Regions from separate parts of the Rhodococcus sp. NPDC058532 genome, predicted to be linked through region 1. Evidence: riboswitches for the same ligand, from Rfam matches in the RefSeq annotation. Region 1 holds a riboswitch; each other region holds the start of a gene.
The links. A riboswitch is a leader RNA that binds a small molecule or an ion and turns the genes downstream of it on or off. The one in region 1 is predicted to bind cobalamin.
Positions count from the first base shown of each region.

Region 2: it holds a riboswitch for cobalamin, as region 1 does, so the genes downstream of both, ACFWQG_RS09210 (ABC transporter substrate-binding protein) here and ACFWQG_RS03620 (ABC transporter substrate-binding protein) in region 1, are expected to answer to the same signal.
Region 3: it holds a riboswitch for cobalamin, as region 1 does, so the genes downstream of both, ACFWQG_RS00410 (ABC transporter substrate-binding protein) here and ACFWQG_RS03620 (ABC transporter substrate-binding protein) in region 1, are expected to answer to the same signal.
Region 4: it holds a riboswitch for cobalamin, as region 1 does, so the genes downstream of both, metE (5-methyltetrahydropteroyltriglutamate--homocysteine S-methyltransferase) here and ACFWQG_RS03620 (ABC transporter substrate-binding protein) in region 1, are expected to answer to the same signal.

Region 1 is NZ_JBHXNU010000002.1:192,072-199,111, reverse strand. It holds gene ACFWQG_RS03630 (ABC transporter ATP-binding protein) at 1-594, opposite strand, end outside; gene ACFWQG_RS03625 (FecCD family ABC transporter permease) at 591-1,682, opposite strand; gene ACFWQG_RS03620 (ABC transporter substrate-binding protein) at 1,679-2,686, opposite strand; cobalamin riboswitch at 2,789-2,912, opposite strand; gene ACFWQG_RS03615 (TIGR02611 family protein) at 2,921-3,298, opposite strand; gene ACFWQG_RS03610 (DNA-deoxyinosine glycosylase) at 3,375-3,878, opposite strand; tRNA gene ACFWQG_RS03605 (tRNA-Val) at 3,940-4,011, opposite strand; tRNA gene ACFWQG_RS03600 (tRNA-Gly) at 4,345-4,417, shown strand; tRNA gene ACFWQG_RS03595 (tRNA-Cys) at 4,441-4,511, shown strand; tRNA gene ACFWQG_RS03590 (tRNA-Val) at 4,534-4,608, shown strand; tRNA gene ACFWQG_RS03585 (tRNA-Gly) at 4,819-4,891, shown strand; tRNA gene ACFWQG_RS03580 (tRNA-Cys) at 4,914-4,984, shown strand; tRNA gene ACFWQG_RS03575 (tRNA-Val) at 5,003-5,077, shown strand; gene ACFWQG_RS03570 (hypothetical protein) at 5,226-6,014, shown strand; gene ACFWQG_RS03565 (RDD family protein) at 6,011-6,472, shown strand; gene ACFWQG_RS03560 (GH1 family beta-glucosidase) at 6,540-7,040, opposite strand, start outside.
Region 2 is NZ_JBHXNU010000006.1:16,798-23,837, forward strand. It holds gene ACFWQG_RS09200 (S9 family peptidase) at 1-1,629, opposite strand, end outside; gene ACFWQG_RS09205 (phosphoribosylaminoimidazolesuccinocarboxamide synthase) at 1,648-2,532, opposite strand; cobalamin riboswitch at 2,616-2,806, shown strand; gene ACFWQG_RS09210 (ABC transporter substrate-binding protein) at 2,837-3,820, shown strand; gene ACFWQG_RS09215 (FecCD family ABC transporter permease) at 3,817-4,875, shown strand; gene ACFWQG_RS09220 (ABC transporter ATP-binding protein) at 4,872-5,684, shown strand; gene ACFWQG_RS09225 (ferredoxin) at 5,681-6,445, shown strand; gene ACFWQG_RS09230 (SelT/SelW/SelH family protein) at 6,450-6,767, shown strand; gene ACFWQG_RS09235 (PaaI family thioesterase) at 6,764-7,040, opposite strand, start outside.
Region 3 is NZ_JBHXNU010000001.1:83,691-90,730, reverse strand. It holds gene ACFWQG_RS00420 (ABC transporter permease) at 1-527, opposite strand, end outside; gene ACFWQG_RS00415 (ABC transporter permease) at 743-1,702, opposite strand; gene ACFWQG_RS00410 (ABC transporter substrate-binding protein) at 1,699-3,285, opposite strand; cobalamin riboswitch at 3,312-3,504, opposite strand; gene ACFWQG_RS00405 (hypothetical protein) at 3,538-3,831, opposite strand; gene ACFWQG_RS00400 (bifunctional 2-methylcitrate synthase/citrate synthase) at 3,843-4,964, opposite strand; gene prpB (methylisocitrate lyase) at 4,961-5,875, opposite strand; gene prpD (2-methylcitrate dehydratase PrpD) at 5,877-7,040, opposite strand, start outside.
Region 4 is NZ_JBHXNU010000001.1:74,642-81,681, forward strand. It holds gene ACFWQG_RS00360 (carboxylesterase/lipase family protein) at 1-59, opposite strand, end outside; gene ACFWQG_RS00365 (dihydrolipoyl dehydrogenase family protein) at 52-1,503, opposite strand; gene ACFWQG_RS00370 (FAD:protein FMN transferase) at 1,627-2,448, shown strand; gene pgi (glucose-6-phosphate isomerase) at 2,467-4,116, opposite strand; cobalamin riboswitch at 4,302-4,444, shown strand; gene metE (5-methyltetrahydropteroyltriglutamate--homocysteine S-methyltransferase) at 4,626-6,908, shown strand; gene ACFWQG_RS00385 (short-chain fatty acyl-CoA regulator family protein) at 6,987-7,040, opposite strand, start outside.

The DNA of each region.
Region 1 (7,040 bases):
GTGCAGCGTCACCACCACGGCGAGGCCCTCATCGGCCAGCCGCCGCAGCAGCCGCATGACGGTCAGCTGGTGCCGCAGGTCCAGGTGGTTGGTCGGCTCGTCCAGCAGCAGCACCCGCGGCCGCTGGGCGAGGGCGCGGGCGATCGAGACCCGCTGCCGTTCCCCACCGGACAGCGCCCGCACGTCCCGGTCGGCGTGCGCGGTCAACCCGACCTGGGCGAGCGCGTCGTCCACGACGGCCGTGTCCCGCCCGCTGGCGCGTTCGAGCCAGCCCAGGTGCGCGGCGCGGCCGAGCCGGACCGATTCCCGCACCGTCAGCCCCGGCGCGCTCGGCGGTTCCTGGGTGCTCGCGGCGAGTTCCCTCGCCAGCTCCCGCCGCCCGATCGTCGCGGAGTCCCTGCCCCCGACCGCGATCAGGCCCGCGCTCGGCCGCATCGCCCGGTAGCAGCAGCGCAGCACCGTGGTCTTGCCGCTGCCGTTCGGGCCGACGAGCGCCAGCACCTGCCCCGGGGCGACCTGCAGGTCCACCCCGGCCAGCACCTCGCGGCCGCCGAGCTCGGCGCGCAGTTCGTGGATGGCCACCGCGGCGCTCATGCGTCCTCCCGCCGAAACTGGCGGTACAGCATCACCACGAACACCGGCGCACCGACCAGGGCGGTGACGACACCGACCGGCAGCTCGGTGCTCGCACTGACCGCGCGGGCGGCGAGGTCCGCGAGCACCAGCGCCACCGCGCCGAGCAGCGCGGCCACCGGAAGCAGCCGCATCGCGCCGAGCCCGACCAGGAAGCCCGCCACGTGCGGGATCAGCAGTCCGATGAACCCGATGCCGCCCGCGACGGACACGGCGGCCGCCGCGAGTACCGAGACACCCAGCAGGACGAGCACCCGGAAGCGGCGCACGTTCATGCCGAGCGCGGCTGCCCCGTCGTCGCCGGCGTGCAGCAGGTCGAGCCAGCGCGCCGACGCCAGCGCGGCGGCGCCGATGACGGCGAGCGCGACCGCGGGCCACACCGCGGTGGACCAGCGGGCATCACCGAATCCGCCAGCAAGCCAGCGCAGCACCGTCGACAGCTGGTGCTCGTCCGCGATCACCAGCAGCACGAACATCGTCAGCGCGGTGAACACCTGGGCCATCGCGACGCCGACCAGCACCACGCCGGTCACGTTGTGGTGCCTGCCGCCGATCGCGAGGGCCGCGACCAGCGGCACCAGCGCGCCGAGGAACGCGGCCGCGGGCACCGTGAACACCCCGAGCAGGCCGGTGCCCACGCCGAGCACGGTGACCAGCACGACCCCGAAACCCGCGCCGGAGGACACCCCGAGCAGGTACGGGTCGGCGAGGGGGTTGCGGGTGACGGCCTGCGCGAGCGCGCCGCCGAGCGCGAGCGCGGCACCGACCGCGGCCGCGGTCAGGGCGCGGGGCAGGCGGGAGTCGAGGACGATCCGTTCCCTGGCCTGCGACCACCACGGGTCGAAGGCTCCCCCGCTGATCCGGTGGCCGACGATCGCCCACACGTCGCCGACCGGGATCCGCACCGAACCGAACGACACCGCGAGCGCGATCGCCACCGGTAACGCGACGAGGAGGCCGAGAATCAGTGCGGGCGTTGCGATCCGACGGGCCGCTTCCGGGGCGTCCGCGGCAGGGGTCGACGCGGCGGGCGCCGCGACGACCGTCATCCGGTCACCCCCGGCACGGTCGGATGCAGCCGCCCGGCGAGCTCGCGCACCGCGTCGACCATCCGCGGGCCCTCGAAGAAGTTGCCCAACGGCAGCACGACGATCCGGTCCTCGCGGACCGCGGGGGTCGCCGACATGATCGGGTGCCCGCGCAGGTAGGCCAGCTTCTGCTCGACCGGCGCATTGCCGTAGTCGAGGACGACGATCGCCTCCGGCGCGCGTTCGCCGACCGTCTCCCAGGTGGTCGTGGTGTATGGCTTCACACCGTCGGCAGTGATGTTGCGTGCGCCCGCGTACTCGGCGATCAGATTGCCGATCCCGACCCCGCCGATGGTCAGCGGCTCGTTCTCGCCGCCGTCGTAGAAGAAGGTCGGCACCGGCGCCGCGCCAGCCGCGGTGAGCCGCTCGCGCATCTCGGCGAGCGGCTGGGTGATCTCGGCGGTCAGCGTCGCGGCCGCCTCCGGGACACCGAGCAGGGCACCGAGATCGGCGAAGTCCTTCTCCAGCAGCCCGATCGACGGGAAACCCTGCCCGCAGTACTCGGAAAACAGGAAGGTGTCGATGCCCGCCGCCTCGAGCAGGTCGCGGTCCCGGCCCTCCTTCGCGTCGAAGGCGCTGCGCATCCCGCCGACGACCAGATCCGGTTCGAGGTCACGGATCTGCTCGGCGGTCGGGTACTGCCGGGCCAGGCTCGGGATGGCGCGGAACCGGTCGGCGACCTCCGGCATCGGGTTCGGGGTTTCCCCGTAGCCCATGCCGACGATCCGGTCGGCGACGCCCATCAGGATCAGCACCTCGGTGACGTGGGCGTTCATCGGGATGATCCGCTGCGGTGGCGCGTCGAAGGTGGTGGTGCGCTCGCAGTTGGTGACGGTGACGGGCGTGGGGAACGGCTGCGCCGCCGCGTGTTCGGCGGCGCCTGCGTCCCGGGAGCAGCCGGTCAGCGCGAGGGTGGCGACGAGTGCGAGAGAAGCGATGCCGCGTCGCTTGTGGTGAATGTTCACGGGGACCTCGGGGTTCGGGGGTCCACCAGCGCAGCATCCGACACGGCACCGGCCGATCCGCCGGCGCACTGACCGGACTTCCGCTCGTGGACCACGACGATGGGGAGTCGCACGACGATCGGCAGGTAATCGGGCTCACCGCTGCGAGAGCGGCCTACCGTTGCGGGCCAGCGCCGGACTTCGACCGGACTTCCCCTGCGCGAACGCCTGTAGTGCTGCGGGCAGTATGCACTGTCAGAGCGGGGACTCGAGCAAGGGGTGCTCGATCCCGATCCACCCGCCCGCCATGTCGATCGCGCCGAGCACCCACAGCGTCGCGACCACGACCAGCGCGGTCCCGAGCCCCGCCAGGATCTTCACCACCGGGGACTGCCTGCCGAACCACTCCATGAACTCGTCGTACTTGCCCTTCGCGAACCGGAGCAGGCGGTACGCCCAGGTGAACTCCGAGCCGAGAATCCCCAGCCCCGCGAACACGATCAGCCAGCCCGGCCCCGGATACGGGATCGCGATGATGCCGACCGCGAGAACGAGCGTCCCGACGACACCGACCGCGATCCGGTAGCTCAGGTTCAGGACCGGGTTCGCGGCGATCCGCCGTCGTGCCCGCATCCACCGGTTCTCGCTGCGCGCCTGTGCCGTCACCCGGTCAACGGTACCGAGCGACCCGCAGCACGGCCGCGGGTCGTCACCGCTCCAGCAGGGCCCGCCACGCGTCGACCTTCGCCAGGGCCGGCGTCGCGGCGTTCGCGGGGCTGGTGGACGGCAACCGGGCGAGGGTCACGCCGGCGGGGTGCGCACCCGCCGCAACCACCGACCGGCGGTAGGCCATCTCCGCCCGGGCGCCGTTGAAGAACACCCGCTCGATCGCGGTGTGCCGCGAATAGAGGGCGGCGAAGTCGTTCGGAACCTCGGAGCGGACCTCGATGTCGGCGTCCGCGCTGCCCGTCCTGCGGCACGCCTTCAGCACGTCCCACAACGCGACGCCGTTGTCCTGCAGGGTCCGCAGCCGGTGCGGGTAGGGCTGGTCGGGTCCCGCGCCGAACAGTTCGCCCATGATCGGCCAGAAGCTGTTGCGGGGATTGGCGTAGTACCTGCCTGCAACGAGGGACGGCGCGCCGGGCATGGACCCGAGAATTAGGGTGTGGGAACTGTCGTCGACAACGGCGGGGAACCCGTGAACCAACGTCATGGCGAACCATTAGACAGCAAAAAGGCGGCCGCGAGAACCCTCGCAACCGCCTTTTCTGCTGTGGTCCCGGCTGGGATCGAACCAGCGACCTTCCGCGTGTGAAGCGGACGCTCTCCCACTGAGCCACGGGACCGTGCCGCGGAGATCAACTCCGGCGGCCGAACGAGGAGAAAACTAGCACGGTCCAGTGATGGTTGGAAAACCGGCAGGTCACACGGCTGCACGCCCGCACGAGGACGTTCCCGACCCCCTCCCGGCCGGGGACACCTCGCCCGCGGGTTCCGCATCCGCCCGCCCGCCACCTCGATCCGGGACGGAAGGGCCCGGCCCCTCGCCCACTGGCAGGTGAATTGCACCGCTGTTGTTTGCATTCACCGGAGTTGACCAGGCGATTTGTCGGCCCCGACCCCGTGGGCTAATGTTTCATCTCGCAGCACGGAGGCAGCAACGCCCCCGGGATTGCAATGCGGATGTAGCGCAGCTGGTAGCGCATCACCTTGCCAAGGTGAGGGTCGCGGGTTCGAATCCCGTCATCCGCTCGAGAGGTTGGACTCAACCTTGCGGTGGAGTGGCCGAGTGGTGAGGCAACGGCCTGCAAAGCCGTGCACACGGGTTCGATTCCCGTCTCCACCTCTCATGCACGACCGATAGACGCGCGCGATTAGCTCAGCGGGAGAGCGCTTCCCTGACACGGAAGAGGTCACTGGTTCAATCCCAGTATCGCGCACCATAGTTCGACGAAAGGACCCCGGATTTCCGGGGTCCTTTTTTCATTCCCCCGTTCCGGCGCGAGCGGCGCTCTGCCCGCCTCGCGGCCAGGCACGCGCGCCGACAGAATCCCCGGAAATACATCCTGACCAGCCGAATTGTGGTCTGCGCGCTCCATGGGCTACTGTTCCTTCTCGCAGCCCGGAGGAAGCAACGCCCCCGAGATTGCAATGCGGATGTAGCGCAGCTGGTAGCGCATCACCTTGCCAAGGTGAGGGTCGCGGGTTCGAATCCCGTCATCCGCTCGAGAGGGTGATCAACCCCCGCGGTGGAGTGGCCGAGTGGTGAGGCAACGGCCTGCAAAGCCGTGCACACGGGTTCGATTCCCGTCTCCACCTCGCACGAAGGTGAAACCCGCGCGATTAGCTCAGCGGGAGAGCGCTTCCCTGACACGGAAGAGGTCACTGGTTCAATCCCAGTATCGCGCACCATAGTTCGACACGAAGGGCCCCCGGCATGCCGGGGGCCCTTCGTGGTGTCGTCGGTCCTGCTCGGCGTCCCGGTGCGCCGATCTGCGGACCTGCCGCCCGATCGGGTATGTACTGGTGCAGACAATCGCCGCATCGAGAGGACGCCGCCATGGTCATCGCCGCCGATGCGCCGCCGCCGGGAGTTCCGCCTGCCGGGTCCCCGCGCCGGACCGACCCGATGCTGATGGCGGTCGGTGCCGCCGCGGGCGCGGTCGACCTGCTGCGGTGGTCCACGCGCGGCGTCCTCGGCGCGGCCCGCGTCGTCCCCGGCGTTGGCCGGTCCCTCGACGCGCTGGCGTCGACGGCGGCCGAGCGCGGCGCCGCGGCACTCGGTGCCGCAACGGAGCTGGGCCGATCGGTGCTGCGCGGCGCCGTCCGCGAGGTGGTGGCCGCCGCGTTGCTCGAGGTCGACCTGACCCGGATCGTGCGTGAGCACGTCGACCTCGACCTGATCGCCGCGGGCATCGACGTCGACCGGATCGCCGCGCGGGTGGACGTGGCTGCCATCGTGCGCCGGATCGACCTCGACGCGATCGTCGACACGGTGGACCTCGAACGCCAGGTGCGCCGGATCGATCTCGACGCGATTGCCGCCACCCTCGATCTCGACGTGCTCGCGGCGGGCATCGATGTGGACGCCGTCGCCGCCCGCATCGACATCGATGCGATCATCGCCCGCCTCGACCTGATCGGGCTCGCGAACCGCATCATCGACGGCGTCGACCTGCCGCAGATCATCCGCGACTCGACCGGGTCGCTGTCCGAGGAGGCGGTGCGCGGGGTCCGCAGCCAGGGCATGCAGGCCGACGACGCGGTCGCCGGTTTCGTCGGCCGCCTGTTCGGCCGCGACCGGCACGATCACGGGTACCCGAGGACCGGCGAGGGGGCCGGCCGGTGACGCCCGCCGTTCCGGAACGCCGACCGGCCGGGATCGTCACCCGGGGCCTCGCCGCGGCGGTCGACCTCGGTGTCGTGCTGACGCTGCTCGGCCTCGGCTACCTCGCGCTGGTCTTCGTCCGACTGCTCCTCTCGCCGCAGGCGTTCAGCTTTCCCGCACCCGAACTGCTGATGTCGGTGACGGCATGGCTCGGCACGTCGGTGGTGTACCTGACCGGGTGCTGGGCGACGACCGGGCGCACCGTCGGGTCGCTAGCGATGGGGCTGCGGGTCACCACGCGCTGGCACCGGCGGGTCCGTTGGGCGACCGCACTGCTGCGGGCGCTGGCGTGCGTCTTCTTCCCGATCGGGCTGGTCTGGGTGGTCGTCGACCCGCGGCGCCGGTCGATTCAGGACATCGTGCTGCGCACCGTGGTCGTGTACGACTGGCGGCAGGACCTGGACACCGTCACGGCCTGACGCGGGACTGCACCGTCACGGCCTGACGCGGGACCGCACCGTCACGGCCTGACACCGGGCTACTGGGTCATGGCGTGACGCCCGCCGGGCGGTTGGCGCGGATCAGGTTCCGGTACCAATGGTAGGAGTCCTTGGGTGTGCGGGTGAGGGTGTTGTAGTCGACGTGGACCAGGCCGAACCGCTCGCGGTATCCGGCGGCCCACTCGAAGTTGTCCAGGATCGACCACACGAAGTAGCCGCGGACGTCGACGCCCGCGTCGAGCGCCGCGCGCAGGGCGTGCAGGTGGTCGCGGTGGTAGTCGATCCGTCGGGTGTCACGGACGCGGCCCTCCCCGTCCGGGTCGGCGTCGTGGAAGGAGGCGCCGGACTCGGTGATGTAGATCGGGGGCAGCGCGTCGCCGTAGCGGTCGCCGAAGGTCTGCACGATCTCCCGCAGCCCGTCGGGCACGATCGGCCAGCCGAAGTCGGTCCGCGGATAGCCCTCGATCGCGACGGGGCGGAACGGCATGCCGGGCGGCAGGTCGACCTCGAGCACCCCGCTGCTGCCCTCGCCGCTGATCGGGGCACC
Region 2 (7,040 bases), on a different contig from region 1:
GACGAGATGCCGTGCGCAGGACACGAAGTCGGTGAAGGTGTTCTTCTTCGACAGCATCTTGCCGTCCTCGTACCAGTGCCTGCCCATCTCGCCGCCGCCGCGTACGTGCGCGACCGCGAACACCATCCCGCGGTCAAGCAGGGACAGCCGCGCCACCGAGAACCCGGGGTCGATGCTGGACTCGTACGAGCCGTATCCGTACAGCAGCAGCGGCGCCGGGTCGGCGTCGGCGCCGCGACGACGCACGATCGAGATCGGGATCCGGGTCCCATCCGCGGCGGTCGCCCAGTCCCGGTGCTGCTCGTAGTCGGTGGGATCGTAGCCGCCGAGGACCGGCTGTTCCTTGCGCAGCAGCAGGGCCCCGGACGCGATCTCGAGGTCGTACACGCGGCTCGGCGTGATGAACGAGGTGTACCCAAGCCGCAGCAGCGGGCTCTCCCACTCCGGGGTGGAGCCCGCGCCGACCGAGTACAGCTCCTCACCGAACTCCAGTTCGCGCAGCTCGCCGTAGCCCGCCCCGGTCAGCGGCCACACCGCGAGCCGGGTCAACGCCTCCCGCCGGTAGGTGACGACCAGATGGCCCGCGAACGCGTCGACGTCCTCGAGCCGAACATCGGCGCGGTGCTCGATCAGCGTCCGCTGCTCGGTCGGGTCGGCGACCGGGGCGTCGACGAGGGTGAAGTTCTCCGCCTTCACCCCGTCCGCGGCACCGTTGTGCAGGATCAGGAAGCGGTCCTCGCCGCCGACGACGGCGTGGTCGACGGCGTACTCGACGCCCTCCTCCCGGGGCAGGACGACGGTGAACTCGCCCTCCGGGTCCGCCGAGTCGAGGTACCAGATCTCGGAGGTGATCTTCGACCCGATCCAGATCGTCAGGTACTTCTCGCTGCGGGTGGATCCGAAGCCGACCCAGTACCGTTCGTCGGGCTCGTGGAAGACCCGCACGTCCGCGGACCGCGGGGTGCCCAATTCGTGCCGCCAGACGGTGTCCGGGCGCCACGCCTCGTCGACGGTCAGGTAGAAGACGTGCCGGTTGTCCAGCGACCAGGTGGCGCCCGGCGCGGTGCCAGCGATCTCGTCGGCGAGCAGGTCGCCGCTGTCGAGGTTCTTGAACCGCAGCAGGTAGCGCTCGTCGCCCGCGGTGTCGACGGAGTACGCGAGCAGGCTGCCGTCGAGGGTCACCGACAGCGCGCCGAGCGCGAAGAAGTCGTGCCCCTCGGCGAGCTCGTTGCCGTCGAGCAGCACCTGCTCGCCGGGGATCTCGGCGTCGGTGGTCAGCACCGGCGGGGTCCAGTCGTCGGCGGACGCGATCGGGCAGCGGCAGTGCACCCCGTACTGCTTGCCCTCGAACGAGCGCGAGTAGTACCACCACTGCCCCATCCGGGACGGCACCGAGAGGTCGGTCTCCTGGGTGCGGGACTTGATCTCGCCGAAGATCGCCTCCCGCAGCGGCCCCAGGTGCTCGGTCCGCGCGTCCGTGTGGGCGTTCTCCGCCTCGAGATACGCGACGACCTCCGGGTCGCTCTTGTCCCGCAGCCACTCGTAGTCGTCGACGAACGTGTCGCCGTGATGGGTGCGCGGCTGGGGGACCTTCTTCGCGACCGGGGGTGCGGCATCAGGCGAGCTCATGCCCGTCAGCCTATGTCGTCACCCGATCCAGTCGGCGAAGGACAGCCCGGAGATCCGCTCGTAGGCCTCGATGTAGCGGGCGCGGGTGGCGTCGACGATCTCCTGCGGCAGCGGCGGCGGCGGGGTGTCCGAGGCCCGGTCCCAGCCGGACTCGGGACCGGTCAGCCAGTTGCGGACGAACTGCTTGTCGAAGCTGGGCTGCACCCGGCCCGCCTCGTAGCCGTCGGCGGGCCAGTACCGCGACGAGTCGGGGGTGAGCACCTCGTCGGCGAGCACCAGGTTGCCGTCGGCGTCGATCCCGAACTCGAACTTGGTGTCCGCGAGGATGATTCCGCGCTCAGACGCGAAAATCGCGGCGCGCGTGTAGATGTCGAGGGTGTCCTCGCGCAGTTTGAAGGCGAGGTTCTGGCCGAGCTGGTCGACGACGGTCGCGAAGTCGACGTTCTCGTCGTGGTCGCCGAGCGCGGCCTTGGTCGCCGGGGTGAAGATCGGTTCCGGCAGCTGCGACGCCTCGACCAGGCCCTCCGGCAGTTGCACACCGCACACCGCGCCGGTGCTCTGATAGTCGGCCAGCCCCGACCCGGTGAGGTAGCCGCGCGCAACACACTCGACGGGCACCATGTTCAGCTTCTTCACCACCAGGGCCCGGCCGAGCACCTCGGCGGGGATCCGCTCGTCGTCCGGCGGGCCCGCCAGGTGGTTCTGGGCGGTCAGCCGGGTGAAGAAGAACACGCTCATCGCGGTCAGCACCCGCCCCTTGTCCGGGATCGGGGTGCTGAGGATGTGGTCGTAGGCCGAGATCCGGTCGCTCGCGACGAGCAGCAGGTGCTCGTCGTCGATGGTGTAGAGGTCGCGGACCTTGCCGCCGGCCAGGTGGGCGTAGTCGGAAAGTGAGGGGCGCACGAACCAACCCTATCGGGTTTCGGTCCGTCGGCCGCCGGAGCCGCGGCGAACCGGACAAGCGGGGCAGGGCGGCGGGCGGGCCGTCGACTATCCTTCCTCCCGGTGTCACGGTGAACGGGAAGTCCGGTACGAATCCGGCGCGGTACTCGCCACTGTGGGCAGGTTGGTCGACCACCCGGGGCTCGCCCCAGCCACTGGATGCGCACATCCGGGAAGGCGTGGTCGGCGGTCACCCTGCCGAGCCAGGAGACCGGCCGCGACACCTGCCTGCACGTTTTCCACGAGTCATGGAAGGCGGGTCACCTTGCGTACCCCCGTTTCACCCCGCGCCCTCGCCGCCGTCGCTGCCACCGCAGCGGCCACGCTCCTTCTCTCCGCGTGCGCCGGGTCGGACCCGGCCCCGGACACCGCCGCGATCTCCCTGCAGAACTGCGGACGCACCGTCACCCTCGACGGCCCGGCCGAACGCGGCGTCACCCTCAACCAGGGGGCCACCGAGACGGCGCTGTCGATCGGCGCGCAGGACGCCCTGGTCGGCACCGCATACCTCGACGACACCATCGCCCCGCAGTGGCAGGCCGCGTACGCGCAGGTGCCGCCGCTGAACGAGCAGGACTACCCGAGCCGCGAGGCGCTGCTCGAGACGAAACCGGATCTGGTGCTGGCGTCGTATGCGACCGCGTTCGACGACAAGGCCGTCGGCTCGCAGGACTCGTTCGACGACCTCGGCATCGGCACCTACGTCTCGCCGTTCGGCTGCCCGAACCGCGCGGCGCGCCCGCCGGTCGCGTGGGATTCCATCGGCACCGAGATCAGCGACTACGGCACCCTGTTCGGCCGCGAGTCCGAGGCGGCGGCGGTGGTCGCGCAGATGCGCGAGACGGTCGCGGGCATCGAGGCAGCCGCACCGGCGGAGGGCAAGAGCATCTTCTGGTACGACAGCAACACCGACATCCCGTACGTCGGCGGCAATGCGGGCGGCCCGCAGCTGATCATCGACGCGGTCGGCGGCACCAACATCTTCGCCGGGGTCGACGGGTCCTGGGCCGATGGCAGCTGGGAGACGGTGCTGGCCGCGGACCCCGACGTCATCGTCCTGGCCGACGCGTCGTGGGACACCGCCGAGGAGAAGAAGGCGTACCTGCGCGCCGATCCGGCGCTGCGGGACCTGACCGCGGTGCGCGGCGATGCGTTCGTCGTCGTCCCGTTCTCGGCGAGCACCCCCGGACCGCGACTGATCGAGGGCGCGACCCTGGTCGCCGAGCAACTGGGCGGCGGCCCGGCATGAGCGCGGCAACCCGGGTGCCCACCCGGGTCCGGTCGACGACCGCAGCAGGCTGGACGCTGGCACTGGCCGCGCTGCTCGCGGTGAGCTGCGCGGCGGGGGTAACGATCGGGGCTGCCGACCTGTCGATCGGCACCGTCGTCGAGGCCGTCGCCGGGCGGCTCGGGCTCGGTCCCGGCACCGACCTGCTGACCACGCACATCGTCGTCGACCTGCGGCTGCCCCGGGTGCTCGCTGCGGCGCTGGTCGGGGCCGGGCTTGCGCTGTGCGGGGCGGTGCTGCAGTCGCTGACCGGCAACCCGCTCGCCGACCCCTACCTGCTCGGCATGTCCGGCGGCGCCTCGCTCGGTGCGGTGCTCGCCCTGACCGCCGGGGTCGGGACGGCCGGCGTCCTCGGGGTCGGGTCGGTGGCGGCGGCGGCGTTCGTCGCGTCGCTCGGGTGCCTGCTGCTGGTGTTCCTCATCTCGACGTCCCGGTCGGGCGCCCTGCTGCCGGGGCGGCTGGTGCTGGCGGGCATCGCGGTCGGGCAGTTCGCGGCGGCGGTGACGTCGGCGCTGGTGCTGCTCGGGGACCGGGACGCCGCCCATCGGGTGTTGCAGTGGACGCTCGGGTCGGTCGCGGGGGTGCGGTGGTCGGGGCTGGTGGCGATCGCCGCGGTCGTGACGGTCACCGCCGTCGTGATGCTCGGGCACGCCCGGGTGCTGGACTCGTTCGCATTCGGCGAGCGCGCCGCCGCGAGCCTGGGCACCGACGTCGACCGCTCCCGCTGGGTGCTGTACGGGGTGGCGTCGCTGTGCACCGCCGCCCTCGTCGCGCAGGCCGGGGTGATCGGCTTCGTCGGGCTCGTCGTCCCGCACGCCGCCCGGATGCTCGCCGGACCGCTGCACGCCCGACTGCTGCCCGTCGTCGCACTCGTCGGCGCGGTGCTGCTGGTGTGGGCGGATGTCGCGGCCCGCACGATCCTGCCGGGGCGGGAGCTGCCGATCAGCATCGTCACCGCGGTGGTCGGCGTCCCGGTGTTCGTCCTGCTGCTGCGCAGGCGGGGGGCCCGCGGATGAGCCACCACTCCCCCGAGGTCCGCGTCGAGGACCTCACCTGGTCGGTGGACGGCGCAACGATCCTCGACCGGGTCAGCTGCCGGGCGCCGTCCCGGCGGGTGACCGGGCTGATCGGCCCCAACGGCTCCGGCAAGACGTCGCTGCTGTCGGCGATGGCCCGGCTCGTGCGCCCCGACCGCGGACGAGTGCTGCTCGGCGACGACCCCGCAACCGCGATCGCCCGTCGGGAGTTCGCGCGCACCGTCGCTCTGGTGGAGCAGCATTCGGCGACCGACCTGGACCTGACGGTGGAGCAGATCGTCGAGCTCGGCACCATTCCGCACCGCGGCGGCTGGGCCCGCCCCGCAGGCCTCGGCAACGGCGACCTCGTCGCCGACGGCCTCGCGGCAGCCGGGATCGGCCACCTGCGACACCGGGTGTGGCGGAACCTGTCCGGCGGCGAGCGGCAGAAGACGCAGCTGGCGCGGGCGTTCGCGCAGCGGCCGTGCGTGCTGCTGATGGACGAGCCGACGAACCACCTCGACGTGTCCGCGTCACTGGAGTTGCTGGACCTGATCCGGGCGCGGGGGCTGACGACGGTCGCAGCGATGCACGACCTGAACCTGGCGGCGATGTACTGCGATCACCTGGTGGTGCTGCACGACGGCCGGGTGATCACCGAGGGGCCCACCGAAACCGTCCTCACCGCGGACCTGCTGGCCGACGTGTACGGCCTCGACGCGCTCGTGCAGCCGCATCCCCGCACCGGGCGCCCGATGGTGGTGCTGTGCGGCACGCGCGGCGCGGACATCGAAAGGGCAACACCATGAACGATTTTCGACGCTGGGTGATTGTCACCGCCCCGACGGACCGCGGCGACGACCCCCGCGACCAGGTGCTCGGCGCGGTCGGCGTGCTGCGCGGCAGGCACCCCGGCACCGAGTACCGGACCGCGGTCCTCGGCGGCACCGGGACGACCGTGACGGCCGCGCTGGACGAGGCCGCGGGCGCGGGCGCGTCCGAGGTGATCGTGGTGAGCGCGCAGACCGTGCTCGACCGGAAGATGGACGCGTGGTTCCGCCGGGTGATCGGGCACTGGCTGCGCGGGCGCGGGGACGCCACCACCCCGGATGTGCGGATCGCGGCACCGCTCACCGACACCGCCACCTACCCGGATCTGCTGGAGGCGGCGATCACCGGACCGACCTCCCCGGCCCGCACCACCACCGCACCGCTCACCTCCCCCGCGTGGGACGAGGTGCCCGGCTTCACCAGGCACGTGCTGGTGTGCCGGGGACCGCGGTGTTCGGCGCGCGGCGGCGCCGAGACCGGACGGGCCCTCGACGACGCCGTCACCGCTCGGGGCCTCGGCGACGACGACGTCCTGATCACGTTGACCGGCTGCATGTTTCCGTGCTCGCAGGCGCCGGTGGTGGCGGTGTACCCGGACGACGTCTGGTATTCCGAGCTGACGGCGGACCGCGTCGACCGGTTCGTCGACGAACACCTGATCGCGGGCCGACCGGTCACCGCGTGGGCGGGGCAGCGCCGGGCGCGCAGGGACCCGGCCGACCCCGAGCTGGCAGGCTGACCGGATGGGATCCCCGCGGGTGCGCATCACGTACTGCACGCAGTGTCAGTGGCTGCTGCGGGCGGCGTGGCTGGCGCAGGAACTGCTGACCACGTTCGGCGCCGACCTCGGCGAGGTCGCCCTCGTCCCCGGCACCGGCGGGGTGTTCGTCGTCGACGTCGACGGCACCCCCGTGTGGGATCGGTCCCGCGACGGCGGGTTCCCGGAGGCGAAGGTGCTCAAGCAGCGGGTCCGTGACGTCGTCGCCCCCGGCCGGGACCTGGGCCACGCGGACCGGCCGGTGGACCCGCGCAGCGGCAGGCCGGCAACCGGCCTGTCCTAACCGGCGGTGGCCGCGGCGTCGGTGGCCTCCCGCGCCCAGCGCGGCAGGATGAAGATGCCCTCGGCCTCGACGGTCACCCCGTCCGCGTCGGCGATGTGCCCCTTCACGAACGCCTTGACCCCCTCGATCCGGTCGAACCGTGCCTCGGCGCGGAGCCTGCCGAGCGGGGTGGGACGCCGGTAGCGCAGGGTGAGCGTCCCGGTCATGCCGGGGCTGCCCGCCGCGACCGCGGTGTCCCCGAGGAGCTGGTCGAGGATCAGCGCCGACACCCCG
Region 3 (7,040 bases), on a different contig from region 1:
ACGATGAGCAGCCAGGGCGCCGCGGTCAGGAACTTTCGGGCGTCGCCGAGCATGGCACCCAACTCGGCATCGGGTTGCTGGACACCCAGTCCGAGGAAGGAGAGACCGGCGAGCGCGACCACGATCCCGCCGAGCCGCAGTGTCGCGACGACGAACAGTCGCGGCATGACCGCGGGAACGATGTGCCGGAACGCGATCTCCGCCGTGCCGATGCCCGACAGGCGTGCTGCGGTCACGTACGGGCGGTGCGCCAGGTCCAGCGTGAGCGACCGCGCGAGTCGGGCGTCCGCGGCCCACGACGACACGATCAACGCGAGCAGCAGGTTCAGATAGCCCGGCCCGAGGAGCCCGACGATCGCGAGGGCAAGGACCAGGCTCGGGATGGCAAGGAGCACATCGATGACTCGGCCAAGGACGGAGTCGAGCCACCGAGGCGAAAGCCCGGCGATCACTCCGACGAGGATGCTCACCGTCATGGATCCGGCGAGAACCACGAGCGCGGAGAACAGGGATCGGCGCAGACCCACCACTACCCTCGCTGCCTGATCGCGCCCGAACTGGTCGGTTCCCAACGGATGCGCCGTGCCGGGGGGCCGCAACTTCGCCGTGTAGTCCGGTGCGTTCGGGTCTGTGCCGATCAGGTGCGGACCAAGGAGCGCCGCCAACACCACCACGACCGCGAGGCCGACCCCTGCCCGGAACGACCAATCCCGGCCTGCGGGTCGAACGGACCTGCTCCGTATCAACACGGCACACCTCGCGACCGTCGACGAAGCCGCGGATCGAGTGCTGCCGCGAGGCTGTCCGCGGCCAGGTTGACGGCAACATATGTCAACGTCGCCAGCAGGGCGAACGCCTGGATGACCGGCATGTCCCGGGTGGCGACCGACGACACGACGTACGCCCCGATTCCTGGCCAGGTGAACACCGTTTCGATGATCGCAGCACCGCCGAGGACGGCTCCCACCCCGACCGCGACGGCGTGCAGGTACGGCGGAAGGCTGTGCGGCAAAGCATGACGCAGCAGGGCCCGGCGAGGTGTTGCACCCCGACTGCGGGCCACCTCGACGACGGAACCACGCATGGCGTCGACGAGATTCGCTCGCAGGAGCCGCGACCACACATCGAAGAGGCCGAACGCCAGGCAGATCGCGGGCAACGCAACCGCCGACCATGACCCGTCGAGCACCACCCTGCCGATTCCCAGTTCGATCACGACGACCTGGATCAGCACGAGCCCGACGACGAATCCCGGCACCGACGCGGACACGAGCGCGATTGCGCGCGCGCCCGCGTCCGGCCACCGGTCGCGATAGCGGGCGGCGACCAACCCGAGCACCAAGGACAGTACGACCGCGAGAAGGACGGCAGTGAGCGCGAGCCGAAGGGTCGGCCCAAGCCGTTCGGCGAACTCCGTCGTCACGGGCCGACCGGTCACGTACGACGATCCGAGGTCGAAGCGCAGCACTCCCCCGAGCCAGCGCAGATACTGCTGCGGCAGAGGAAGGCCCAGCCCCAGTTGCGCACGCACCTCCGCCATCTGAACATCGGTCGGCTCGGGGATGCCCTGGGCGCCCAGCGTCAATCGAGCCGGGTCGCCGGGTGCCAGGGGCAGGAGCGCCCAGATCAGGACGCTCGCTCCCCAGGCGGTGACCACGGCCTGGACTAGGCGGCCCAGCGACGGCCCCACTGCCGCCCTCACGCCCCGGTGTCGTACCGAATGTGCCTGCGGACGTTCGACACCTCGTAGTCGGACCATTCGTCCGAGGTCACGACCGTGAAGTACTTGAAGGTTCCCGCGACAACGTAGGCCTGATCGACGACCAAGATCTGTTGGGCGCGTTCGAGCAACTCGTCGCGTGCACCCTCGTCGAAGGTGTGGCGGAGCGTGTCTCCGATCGCGTCGAGCTCCGGGTTGGAAATGCCCTGCGCATTCGACGATCCGCCGGTGGTCCACCGCACCAGGTACGGCTGCACGGGATCGGCCGTCCCGGACAACGATCCGCTCAGCGCAGCCGACGATTCCCAACCTGCCGGGTTCTCCTTGACCGCAGCGGAGTCTTCGGCGACGTCGATCTGCAGGTCGAAGCCGGCCTTAGCAACCTGCTCCTGGATGCCGATCGCCACGTCGGTGGTCTCGGGTCCCTGCGCCTGCGTGACGAACCGAACGGTGAGACGCTGCCCGTCTCTGGTACGGACACCGTCGGCGCCCGACACCCAGCCTGCAGCGTCGAGGAGGGAGTTCGCCTCGTCCAGGTCGAGCTTCTGGTTGTCCACCGCGTACGGCATCACGTCGGGGTACAGCCCCCCTGCGGCGGCGAAGGAGCCGTTGCCGATGTTGTCGGCGATGCCCTGGTAGTCGATGGCGAGGGTGAAGGCCTTCCGGACGTCGGTGTCGGTGAAGATGCCCTCCTTGAGGTTCATCTCGACGAGGAGGGACTGCAACGCCATCGGGGAGTTCTTGACCGCCACGTCGGTGCGACCGTCGAGCGCGAGTCGGGCGCCGGTCGACGGGTAGAACGCCATGTCCGCCTCGCCGCTCTCGACGCCAGCGATGCGGGCCTGCTCGTCCGGGACGACGTCCACGCTGATCCCGGTGAGTGCGGGCATCCCCTGCCAGTACCCGTCGTAGCGGGCAAGTTCGAGATCCGTGGGGGTCCATTCGGTGATGGCGTACGGGCCGGTGTAGGCGCCACTGCCGACGATCTTCGCAGAGTCCCCGGCCGCGGCTTCGACGGCCTCGACGTCGTAGATCTGCAGCGAGTTGTCGCGGGCGGCGAGACCGGCGGGCACCATCGCGTTCGGGCTCGGGGTGCGCAGGACGACGGCACCGCCCTCGACGACGGCCCGGGTGCCGGGCGCGAGGTAGACCTGCGCGGCCGTGGACTTCTCGATCTGCCGGGTCAGGGCCGCGGCAACCGCATCGGGGGTGACGGGCTTGCCGTTCTGGAAGGTCTGGCCCTCACGGAGCTCGATCACCCAGGTCAGGTCGTCGCGGCGTTCGACGCTCTCCGCGAGCCACGGCGAGATCGCGCCGTCCTCGTCGACCTGGAGCAGGTTCTCGGCGACGCCCCAGTCGAAGAGCCAGTTCGTCCCGGTGGCTGCGGGATCGAGTCCCGCGATCTTGTAGGAGTTGTAGATCGTCAGGTGGTCGTCCGCGACGCCGTCGGACGCGCCCGATCCGGACGAGCAGCCCGCGGCGACGGCGACCACGGTGACGGCGAGTGCTCCCGCACGCAGCGCGGCCCGCCACCCCGGGCGGGTGGTGAATATCGAGTTGTTCATGTCCATCCTCGTGGTGTTCTGGCCTTCGTGTGTCCGGCCCCCGACTCAGGTGTCCTGGCTCCCGGATCAGCACTCGCCCCCGGCCTTCCAACCATGCGGTCGTGGCCGAGCGTGGGGGTTCGCTCCTCGGTGACAGTTGCGGGACAGCCCCGGATTCGCACCGGTGTTCCCTGCGTCGGGTCGAACAGTACAAGACGAAAGCCGACAACTCGGGCGGCGGTGTCGCCGACCTGCGCTGCCGTTCGGGCAGGTTCAGCCGAGACACTCGTGCCGTGCGGAGACCCGGACGAGGTGGTCGCGGGCGATCACCGTGTCCCGGAGGATGGCGGCGAGTTCGTCGGTGGTGAGTCCGACGAACTCGTGCCACGGGCGGCACACGTCAGTGCACCGGAAGACATGCAGGACCAGATGTGCGACCGCGGGACTCGGCGCCGACCGCGACACCGCGAAGGACATCAGCCGCCTGCGGTCCCGCAGGGTCAACGCCGATCGCGTCCACAGGTGTGCATCGACGTAGTCCGCCGCGAGGGCAGGGACCCGCGCCACCGAACCGGTGCTCAGGCTCCCACCGCACGCTGTGCCACGCCGGTGTACTCGCTGAGCGGTCGGATTAGCGCGTTGGACTCGCTTTGCTCGATGATGTGCGCGGTCCACCCGGTGATCCGGCTCATCACGAAGATCGGGGTGAAGACCTCGATGTCGAAGCCCATCAGGTAGTAGGTCGGACCTGCGGGGAAGTCGAGATTCGGTTTAATCCCGGTGGCATCACTCATGGTGCGCTCGAGGATGTCGTACATGCGAACCCAGGCGCCGCCATCCGTTTTCGCGGCGACGTCGAGGAACGCCGTACGCATCGCAGGTACGCGCGAGTCGCCGTTCTTGTAGACCCGGTGGCCGAAGCCCATCACCTTTTCCTTGCGGGACAACTTGCCGCGCATCCAGGCCTCGGCATGTTCCGGCTCACCGATCTCAAGCATGGCGTGCATGACCGCCTCGTTCGCGCCGCCGTGCAACGGACCCTTGAGGGTGCCGATCGCGGCGGTCACGGCACTGTAGATGTCCGACAGTGTGGAGGTGACGACGCGCGCCGCGAACGTCGAGGCATTGAAACTGTGCTCCGCGTACAGAATCAGCGACACCTCGAAGGCGTGCACGATCTCCCGGTCCGGAATCTCACCGAAACACATGTTCAGGAAGTTCTCGGCGAACCCGAGATGACTGTGCGGGGCGATCGGGTCCAGGCCGTGGCGACGACGGTGATCGGCCGCCACGATCGTGGGCAGCACAGCCATCATGCGAAGCGCCTTCTCCCGATTGGCCTTCGGAGAGTTGTCCGCCTCCTCCGGGTCCTCGGCGCCGAGCCAGCTGATCGCGGTGCGGACCACGTCCATCGGATGACAGTTATCCGGCATTCTCGCCACGAGCGAGAGTAGGGAACGATCGGCGCGCCGACTGGCCCGCTCACGCTGACAGAACAGCCCCAGTTGGGCGTCGGTGGGCAGTTCGCCGTTCCACAGGAGGTAGGCAACCTGCTCGAAGGTGCAATTCACGGCCAGGTCCTGCACCGCATATCCCCGGTAGGTCAGCGAATTGGTCTCGGGAACGACCTTCGAGATCGCGGTGGTGTCGACCACGACACCGGCGAGCCCCTTGTGGATCGTCGGGACTGCCTTCGTCATTGGTTCCCTCCGAGCGTGAAGTTGAAGACTCCGGAATCGAATTCGTTGTAGCGCTCGTACTCGAGCAGCTCATACAGTCGGGAGCGGGTCTGCATCTGATCGACGAGACCCTCCTGCGTACCGCTCGCATGGATCTCGCGCAGCCCGGCCTCGATCGCTCCCATCGCGAGACGCAGAGTGGTGACCGGGTAGATCACGGCGTTGTAGCCGATGTCCTGCAATATCTGCGCCGGAACAAGTTTCGACTTTCCGAACTCGGTCATATTGGCCAGTAGCGGAACGTCCACTGCACCGCGGAACGCCTCGAAGTCGGCCTCGGTGCGCAGGGCCTCGGTGAAGATCAGGTCGGCACCGGCATCGGCGTATGCCTTCGCACGCTCGATGGCGGCATCCAGACCCTCGATGCCCGCAGCGTCGGTGCGGGCGCAGACGACGAAGTTCGGATCGCGCCGGGCGGTGACGGCGGCCCGCAGGCGCCGCACCATCTCGTCGGTCGACACGATCGCCTTGCCGTCGAGGTGACCGCACCGTTTCGGGTTGACCTGGTCCTCGAGGTGCAGGCCAGCGATGCCCGCGTCCTCGGCGGCCAGGACCGTGCGCGCGGCGGACATCGGCTCGCCGAAGCCGGTGTCGGCGTCGATGAGCACCGGCAGGTCGGTGACACCGGCGATCTGCTGACTGTGCGCCACGACCTCGGTGAGCGTGGTCAGGCCGATGTCGGGCAGCCCGAGCGCGGCGGAGAAGGCACCGCCTGAGACGTAGACGCCGTCAAACCCGATCTGCTGGATCAGCTTGGCCGTCAACGGGTTGATCGCACCGGGCAGGCGCTGGATGGTCCCGCCGGTCAGCCCGGCGCGAAGGGCGATCCGCTTGTCCGCGGCCGACGCGGCCGCGGCAATGAGGCTAGCCATCTCAGAACACACCCTTCGGCGACTTCGGCGCACGGGCGAGCACGTCGTCGGAGACGGTGACGCTAAGCCGGTTCAGCTCGCCCGCCTTCAACTCCGGTGTGCGCTGCGCGGCGTCGAGGAAGCGGTCCTGCTCGGCGCGGGCGATGACGCCGTCGGCGAGGGTCCGGAACTTCGCGATGTACTGCTCGCGCGCGAAGGGACGCGCACCCAGCGGATGCGCGTCCGCGATCGCGAGTTCGTCGACTATCACCTCACCGCTTTTCAGGGTGACCTCGGCGCGCGCACCGAACGCCTTCTCATTCGGGTCGGCGGAGTGGTATCGGCGCGTCCACTCCGGGTCCTCGGCGGTGGAGATCTTCGTCCACAACTCAATCGTGTCGGGGCGCTGCGCCCGGTCAGGAGCGTAGGACCGCTCGTGGTGCCAGGTCCCGTCCTGCAGCGCCACCGCGAAGATGTACATGATCGAGTGGTCGAGGGTCTCGCGAGACGCCGCTGGGTCGAACTTCTGCGGATCGTTCGATCCGGTGCCGATCACGTAGTGGGTGTGGTGGCTGGTGTGCAGCACGATCGACGTGATCTGGCTCAGGTCGCCGATCCGCTCGCGCAAGCGGAACGCCAGGTCGATCGGGGCCTGGCTCTGGTACTCGGCCGAATGCTCCTTGGTGTAGGTGTCGAGGATGCCGCGCTTGGCCTCGCCCGGTCCGGGCAACGGCACGTTGTACTCCGCATTCGGGCCACCGAGCAGCCAGGCGATGACGCCGTCCTCGCCCTCCCAGATCGGGGATGGCGCACCCTCGCCACGCATCGCCCGGTCCACGGCCTCGACGGCCATCTTGCCGGCAAAGGCCGGTGCGTACGCCTTCCAGCTGGAGATCTCCCCCTTGCGGGACTGCCGGGTCGCGGTGGTGGTGTGCAGCGCCTGCCCGACGGCCTGGTAAATGGTCTCGGTGTCGAGTCCGAGGAGGGTGCCGATCCCGGCGGCCGCGGCGGGTCCGAGGTGCGCAACGTGGTCGATCTTGTGCTCATGCAGGCAGATCGCACGAACCAGGTCGACCTGGATCTCGTAGCCGGTGGCGAGGCCGCGGATCAGGTCGTTGCCGCTGCGGCCAGCATGCTGAGCGACCGCGAGGATCGGCGGGATGTTGTCGCCGGGGTGCGAGTACTC
Region 4 (7,040 bases), on a different contig from region 1:
TGCTGTTCACGGCCCTGCACCGGCCCGTCGGCGGTGGTGACGACCAGGGGATCAGCCACGGCGTGCCTCCAGCAGGCGCAGCCACACCTCGGCGACCGTCGGGTAGGCGGGAACCGCGTGCCACAGGGTGTCCAGGGGCACCGATCCGACGACCGCGACGGTGGCGGCGTGTAGCAGTTCGGCGACCTCGGTGCCCACGAACGTCGCCCCGAGCAGGGTGTCGGATGCGCGGTCGATGACGAGCTTCGCGTGCCCGGCGAAGTCGTCTCGGGCCAGGGAGGATCCGGCGACGGCGATGTCCAGCTCGACTGTCTCCACATCGAAACCCGCTGTGCGGGCGTCCTGCTCGGTCCGGCCGACCGAGGCGACCTCCGGGGTGGTGAACACCACCTGCGGGACGGCGGCCCGGTCGGAGGTCGCCGCGTGCCGGGACCCGTCGATCGGCCGGGACTCGGCGCGGGCGGCAATCACGTCGCCGCAGACCCGGCCGTGGTACTTGCCCATGTGGGTCAGGGGCGTGCGCCCGGCGGCGTCGCCGACCGCGTACAGCCACTCGCCGGGTGCCCCGACGACGGTGAGGTGATCGTCGGTGCGGAGGGTGTCGATCCCGAGTGTGGACAGGCCGAGGTCACCGGTGGCAGGCCTGCGTCCTGCCGCGACGAGCACCTCGTCCACCGGCAGGTCGGTGCCGTCGCGGAGGGTGAGGGTCACCGGTCCGCCGTGGATCCGGCCGATGCCGGTGTCGCGTGGTGCGTCCCGGTGCACCGATGCCACCTCGGTGCCCGTCCGGACCGCCACCCCGCGGGACCGGAGTGCGGCAGCAACGGCGTCCCCGGCGAACGGTTCCGCCGTCGTCAGCAGGCCGGGCCCGCGGACCAGGAGCGTCACCTCGCTGGCCCCGAGGTCGAGCAGCCAGGTCGCGGCCTCGCAGGCGACGACGCCGCCGCCGACGATCGCGATCCGCTCCGGAACGTCGACCAGGTTGGTTGCGTCGCGGGACGTCCACGGCAGCGCCTCCCGCAGTCCCGGGGTGGCGGGGACGGTCGCGGTCGATCCGGTGGCGAGGACGACGGCGCAGCGGGCCAGCACGGTCCGGGCCCCGTCCGCCCCGGTGACCTCGACGGTGCGTTCGCCGGTCACCCGGCCCGCCCCGCGGATCACGTCGACGCCGACCCCGGCCGCCCAGCGGACCTGCCCGGCGTCGTCATGATGGGAGGTGAAGGTGTCCCGCCGCGCGAGCACCGCCGGGACGTCGAGCGCGCTGTCTCCCAGCGGTTCCCGCACCCCGGGCATCGCTCGCGCGGAACCGCGGACGGACCCGGGACGGAGCAACGCCTTGCTGGGCATGCAAGCCCAGTACGAGCACTCGCCGCCGAGCAGTTCGTGCTCGACGATCACGGCGGTCCGGTCGGAACCCGCGACGGCATACTGTGCGGCGATCTCGCCGGCCGGGCCGCCGCCGATGACGACGACGTCGTACTCGTTCGCTGCTGCTTGCGGCATGGGACCACCGTAGAGTGCCCACGGAATTCCTTCAGTTCATCCACAGGAACGGGGCGCATACTGGAGGTTCAACACCCGTCCGGCCGCGGGTGGCATTGTCGAATCGTCGTGGAGTGCAGTGTGATGGCCCCGAGTTCGGTGTGGAAGATGTGGGGGAGCGAAGTCGAGGTGCGGGTCACCGAGTGGGCGGCCCTCGCCGATGCGGCTGCGCTGACGGAGGCCGCGATGACGCAGGTGAAGGCCGTCTGCGACCTCGGGAGCGGGGATGCGGAGATCCACCGCCTCAACCAGGCGCAGGGCACCCCCGTCCGGGTCAGCACCGAACTCGGCGGTCTGATTCGTGCTGCCCTGTGGGCGGCCCGGATGACGGGCGGTGCGGTGACACCGGTGTCGATCGAGACCCGAGATCCGATCGGCGCGGTCCCGATCGCCCCGTGCTTCCACGACGTGCGGGTCGATGGCGACACCGTCTTCGCACCGTTCGGCACGTTCCTCGACCTCACCGCGACCGCGAAGGCCGGGACCGCGCATCGGGTGGCCCGCCGCGCCGCCGACGACCTCGAGTGCGGGGTGCTGGTGCGGGTCGACGACGTCGTCGCGACCTGGGGGCACTGCCCGATCGGCGGGTGGCAGGTCGAGACGGGCGTCGCTCGGCGGGCCGGGGGCGCGGACCGTGTCGAGGTGCGGGCGGGCTCCGCGATGGCGTCGGCCAGGGCGCCCGCCGTCTCGTCCGACGGGCCGGACCCGGGAGTCGACTGCGTCACCGTGATCGCGGACGACGGACTGTGGGCCTACGCGGCGGCGATGGCTGCGGTCGGGCGGGGCGTCGCGGCGCTGCGCTGGCTCACCGAGAACGATCTGGCCGCGCGGGTCGCCTACCGGCACGGCAGCGTGCGGACCACCGACGCCTGGCTGCACCTGCCGCCGCACGGGCACGCCGCGTGACGGGCGACCCGACGGCGCTCAGACCGCGCGCCCGCGCCTACCGCGGTACCAGCGCACCAGGGTGTCGGTCGACGAGTCGGACTGCGGCTGCGGGGCGTCCGCTGCGGTGAGGACCGGCTCGAGTTCGAGTGCCTGCACCTTGCCGAGTTCGACGCCCCACTGGTCGAACGAGTCGATCCCGAACACCACACCCTCCACGAACACCTGATGCTCGTACAGCGCGATCAGCTGGCCGAGCACGGACGGCGTGATCCTCGGCGCGAGGATTGTCGTCGACGGTCGGTTGCCCGGCATCACCTTGTGCGGCACCAGTTCCGGGTCGGTTCCTTCCGCAGCGATCTCCTCGGCGGTCCGGCCGAACGCGAGGACCTTCGTCTGGGCGAACAGGTTGCTCATCAGCACGTCGTGCATCGACCCGACGCCGTCGATGGTGGCGAGATCGTCGGTGGGTTCGGCGAATCCGATGAAGTCGGCGGGCGCCAGCCGGGTGCCCTGGTGCAGCAGTTGGTAGAAGGCGTGCTGGCCGTTGGTGCCCGGTTCACCCCAGAAGATCTCCCCGGTCGGCGTCGACACCGGGGACCCGTCGGCCCGCACCGACTTGCCGTTCGACTCCATCGTCAGCTGCTGGAGGTAGGCGGCGAAGCGGCCGAGGTCGTTCGAATACGGCAGCACCGCACGCGAATCCGCGCCGAAGAAGCTCGAGTACCAGAGGCCGATCATGCCGAGCAGGACCGGGGCGTTCGACTCGAGTGGCTGCTCGGCAAAGTGCCGGTCGATCAGGTGGAATCCGGACAGGAACTCGCCGAAGGCGTCCCGGCCGATCACGCACATCAGCGACAACCCGACCGCCGAGTCCACCGAGTAGCGGCCCCCCACCCAGTCCCAGAACCCGAACATGTTGGCCGGGTCGATGCCGAACTCGGCGACCCGATCGGCGTTCGTCGAGACCGCGACGAAATGCTTCGGCACCGCCTCCTCGCCGAGCGCCGCCACCAGCCAGCGGCGGGCGGCCGTCGCGTTGGTGAGTGTCTCCAGCGTGGAGAACGTCTTCGAGGCCACGATGAACAGCGTCGTCGCCGGGTCCAGGCCTGCCAGCTTGCCGACCAGGTCGGCGGGGTCGATGTTGGAGACGAACCGTGCGGTGACGCCGGAGTCGACGTAGTGGCGCAGCGCCCGGAACGCCATCACCGGACCCAGGTCGGAGCCGCCGATGCCGAGGTTGACGACCGTGGTGATCCGCTCGCCGGTGGCGCCGCGCCACTCGCCCGACCGGAGCCGGTCGGTGAACCCGCCCATCCGGTCGAGGACCTCGTGCACGTCCGCCACCACGTCCTGGCCGTCCACGATCAGCCGCGCGTCCCGCGGCAGTCGCAACGCGGTATGCAGGACCGCGCGGTCCTCGGAGGTGTTGACATGCTCGCCGCGCAGCATCGCGTCGCGCCGCTCCTCGACGCCTGCCGCGCGCGCCACCTCGACCAGCAGGCGCAGTGTCTCCCGCTCCACCCGATGCTTGCTGTAGTCGATGTACAGGTCACCGGCGGTGACGGTGAGCTCGGTGCCCCGGCCCGGATCCTCGGCGAACAGCTCACGCAGCTGTCGGTCGGCAACCGACTCGTGGTGCGTGCGCAGCGTCTGCCAGGCGGGGGTGGTGGTGATGTCGAGGCTCATGATTTCGACCCTATCGGCCGCGGTCGGGGAACGCTGGTGTGCGCCGGACCGACCAGGGTCCGATGCGGGTCCGCGGGCGGCTATCGTGGTCGGTGCAGTCGGTTTGCCGCGTCCCGGTCATGAGGAGCCCCGAAGTACTTCGGCGCGGCGTCGAATCCCGGTCGGGCATGCTCCGGCCCGGGGTGAGAGGGAACCCGGTGAGAATCCGGGACTGTCCCGCAGCGGTATGCAGGAACGACCGCCGTCACACGCACTGGGTGAGAGCCCGGGAAGCGACGGCCAGTAGGTCGGGTCGGACACGGCCCGGTGCCCGCGAGTCCGAAGACCTGCCCTCTGCGCCGGGCACGCCGTGCCCGGCGGTTCGTCGCCTCGTGGACAGGGCGGGTGGACCTGTATGCGGCACTGCTCCGCCCAGGATGGGCGGCACAGCCACGTTCCGTGGCAGGGCTTCGTCAGGTGTACCCGTCTGCCGGTGACGGCCACACCTACGTACGCCATGGAGCAGTTTCGTGACCGCTACACCTTCTGATCAGCCACGCTTCACCGCGACCGTGCTGGGCTCGCCGCGGATCGGGCCCCGCCGCGAACTCAAACGCGCCATCGAGTCCTACTGGGCCGGTCGCCTCGACCGTGCCGGACTCGACGAGGTCGCACGCACCCTCCGCGCGCAGACCTGGACCGGCCTCCTCGCGGCCGGCATCGACTCGGTGCCCGTCAACACGTTCTCCTACTACGACCAGGTCCTCGACACCGCCGCGATGCTCGGTGCACTGCCGGAGCGCGTCCGCGGCATCGCCGATCCGCTCGACCGGTACTTTGCCGCCGCCCGCGGCACCGCGGACGTCGCGCCACTCGAGATGACGAAGTGGTTCGACACGAACTACCACTACCTCGTGCCCGAGATCGGGCCCGGCACCACGTTCGAGCTCGACGCCTCCAAGGTGCTCGGCGAGCTGGACGAGGCGATCGCCGAGGGCGTACCCGCCCGTCCGGTCGTCATCGGACCGGTCACCTTCCTGCTGCTGTCGAAGGGCGTCGACGGTGCCGACGGCCTGCTCGGCCGCATCGACGACCTGCTTCCGCTGTACGAGGACCTGCTCGGACGCCTCGCCGCCGCCGGGGCCGGGTGGGTGCAGCTCGACGAGCCGTCGCTGGTCCAGGACCGCACCGACGCCGAGATCGAGACCGCGCGCCGGGTCTACGAACGACTGTCGGGCCTGACGGAGCGTCCCGCGATCCTCGTCGCGTCCTACTTCGGCAACCTCGGCCCCGCCCTGCCCGCACTGGCGAGCACCGCCGTCGAGGCGATCGCGGTGGACCTCGTGCACGGCGATGCCGACGCGCTCGCGGCGGTGCCCGCATTGGCCGACAAGCTGGTGGTGGCGGGCGTCGTCGACGGCCGCAACGTCTGGCGGACCGACCTCGAGAAGGCGGTGGCCTCGCTCGACGCCCTGCTCGGGTCCGCCGGTGCGCTCGCCGTCTCCACGTCGTGCTCGCTGCTGCACGTCCCGTACAGCCTCGCGGCGGAGACCGGCCTCGACGACGCGCTGCGCTCCTGGCTGGCGTTCGCGGACGAGAAGGTCATCGAGGTCGTCGCGCTGGCGACGGAGCTGGCCCAGGGCACGCGCGCCGCCGCCGACGCGTTCGCCGCCTCCGCGGCGGCCGTCGCGTCGCGGCAGGGCGATCCGCGGCTGCGTAACGACGAGATCCGTGCCCGCGTCGCGCAGGCGCTGACCGCGGCCGGTCGTTCGCCCGCCGACCAGCGTCGCGTCGTGCAGGCCGAGAAGCTCGGACTGCCGCTGCTGCCGACCACCACGATCGGTTCCTACCCGCAGACGTCGAGCATCCGCGTCGCCCGCGCCGCCCTGCGGTCCGGCGAGATCGACTCCGACGAGTACGTCTCGCGTATGCGTACCGAGATCGCGGATGTTGTTGCGCTGCAGGAGAAACTGGGCATCGACGTGCTGGTGCACGGCGAGCCGGAACGCAATGACATGGTGCAGTACTTCGCGGAGCAGCTCGACGGCTTCGCGGCCACCGAGTTGGCCTGGGTGCAGTCCTACGGGTCGCGCTGCGTCCGCCCGCCGATCCTGTTCGGTGACGTGTCCCGGCCGAAGCCGATGACCGTCGACTGGACCGGCTACGCCCAGACGCTGAGCGAGAAGCCGGTCAAGGGCATGCTCACCGGTCCCGTGACGATCCTGGCGTGGTCGTTCGTCCGCGACGACCAGCCGCTCGCCGACAGCGCTCGACAGATTGCGCTCGCGATCCGGGATGAGGCCGTCGACCTTGAGGCCGCAGGCACCGCGATCATCCAGATCGACGAGCCGGCCCTGCGTGAGCTGCTGCCGCTGCGCAAGGCGGACCAGCAGGAGTACCTGGACTGGTCGGTCGGGTCGTTCGTGCTGTCGAGCTCGGGCGTCCGGGACGAGACCCAGATCCACACCCACCTGTGCTATTCCGAGTTCGGTGAGGTTGTCGACGCCATAGCCGGACTCGACGCCGATGTCACCTCGATCGAGGCGGCCCGCTCGCACATGGAGGTCCTCGACGACCTGAACGCGGCCGGCTTCGGCCTGGGTGTCGGCCCCGGCGTCTACGACATCCACTCCCCGCGCGTTCCCGGTGTCGAGGAGATCACCGCGTCGCTTCGTGAGGCACTGGCGGCCGTCCCCGCGGAGCGGCTGTGGGTCAACCCCGACTGCGGCCTGAAGACCCGCGGCCCGGTCGAGGTCGAGGCGTCGCTGAAGAACATGGTCGACGCTACCGTCGTGGTGCGCGCCGCACTGTAGGCGCCTGCGGTACCTGTGCGCGGTCTCGGTGGCCCCCGCTGCCGAGACCGCGCACAGGGGCCGCGTCGTGAGGGTTCGCTACGGCGTCTGTGGATACGGTTGCCGGGAGCTGAGATTCAGGTCCACCCAGAC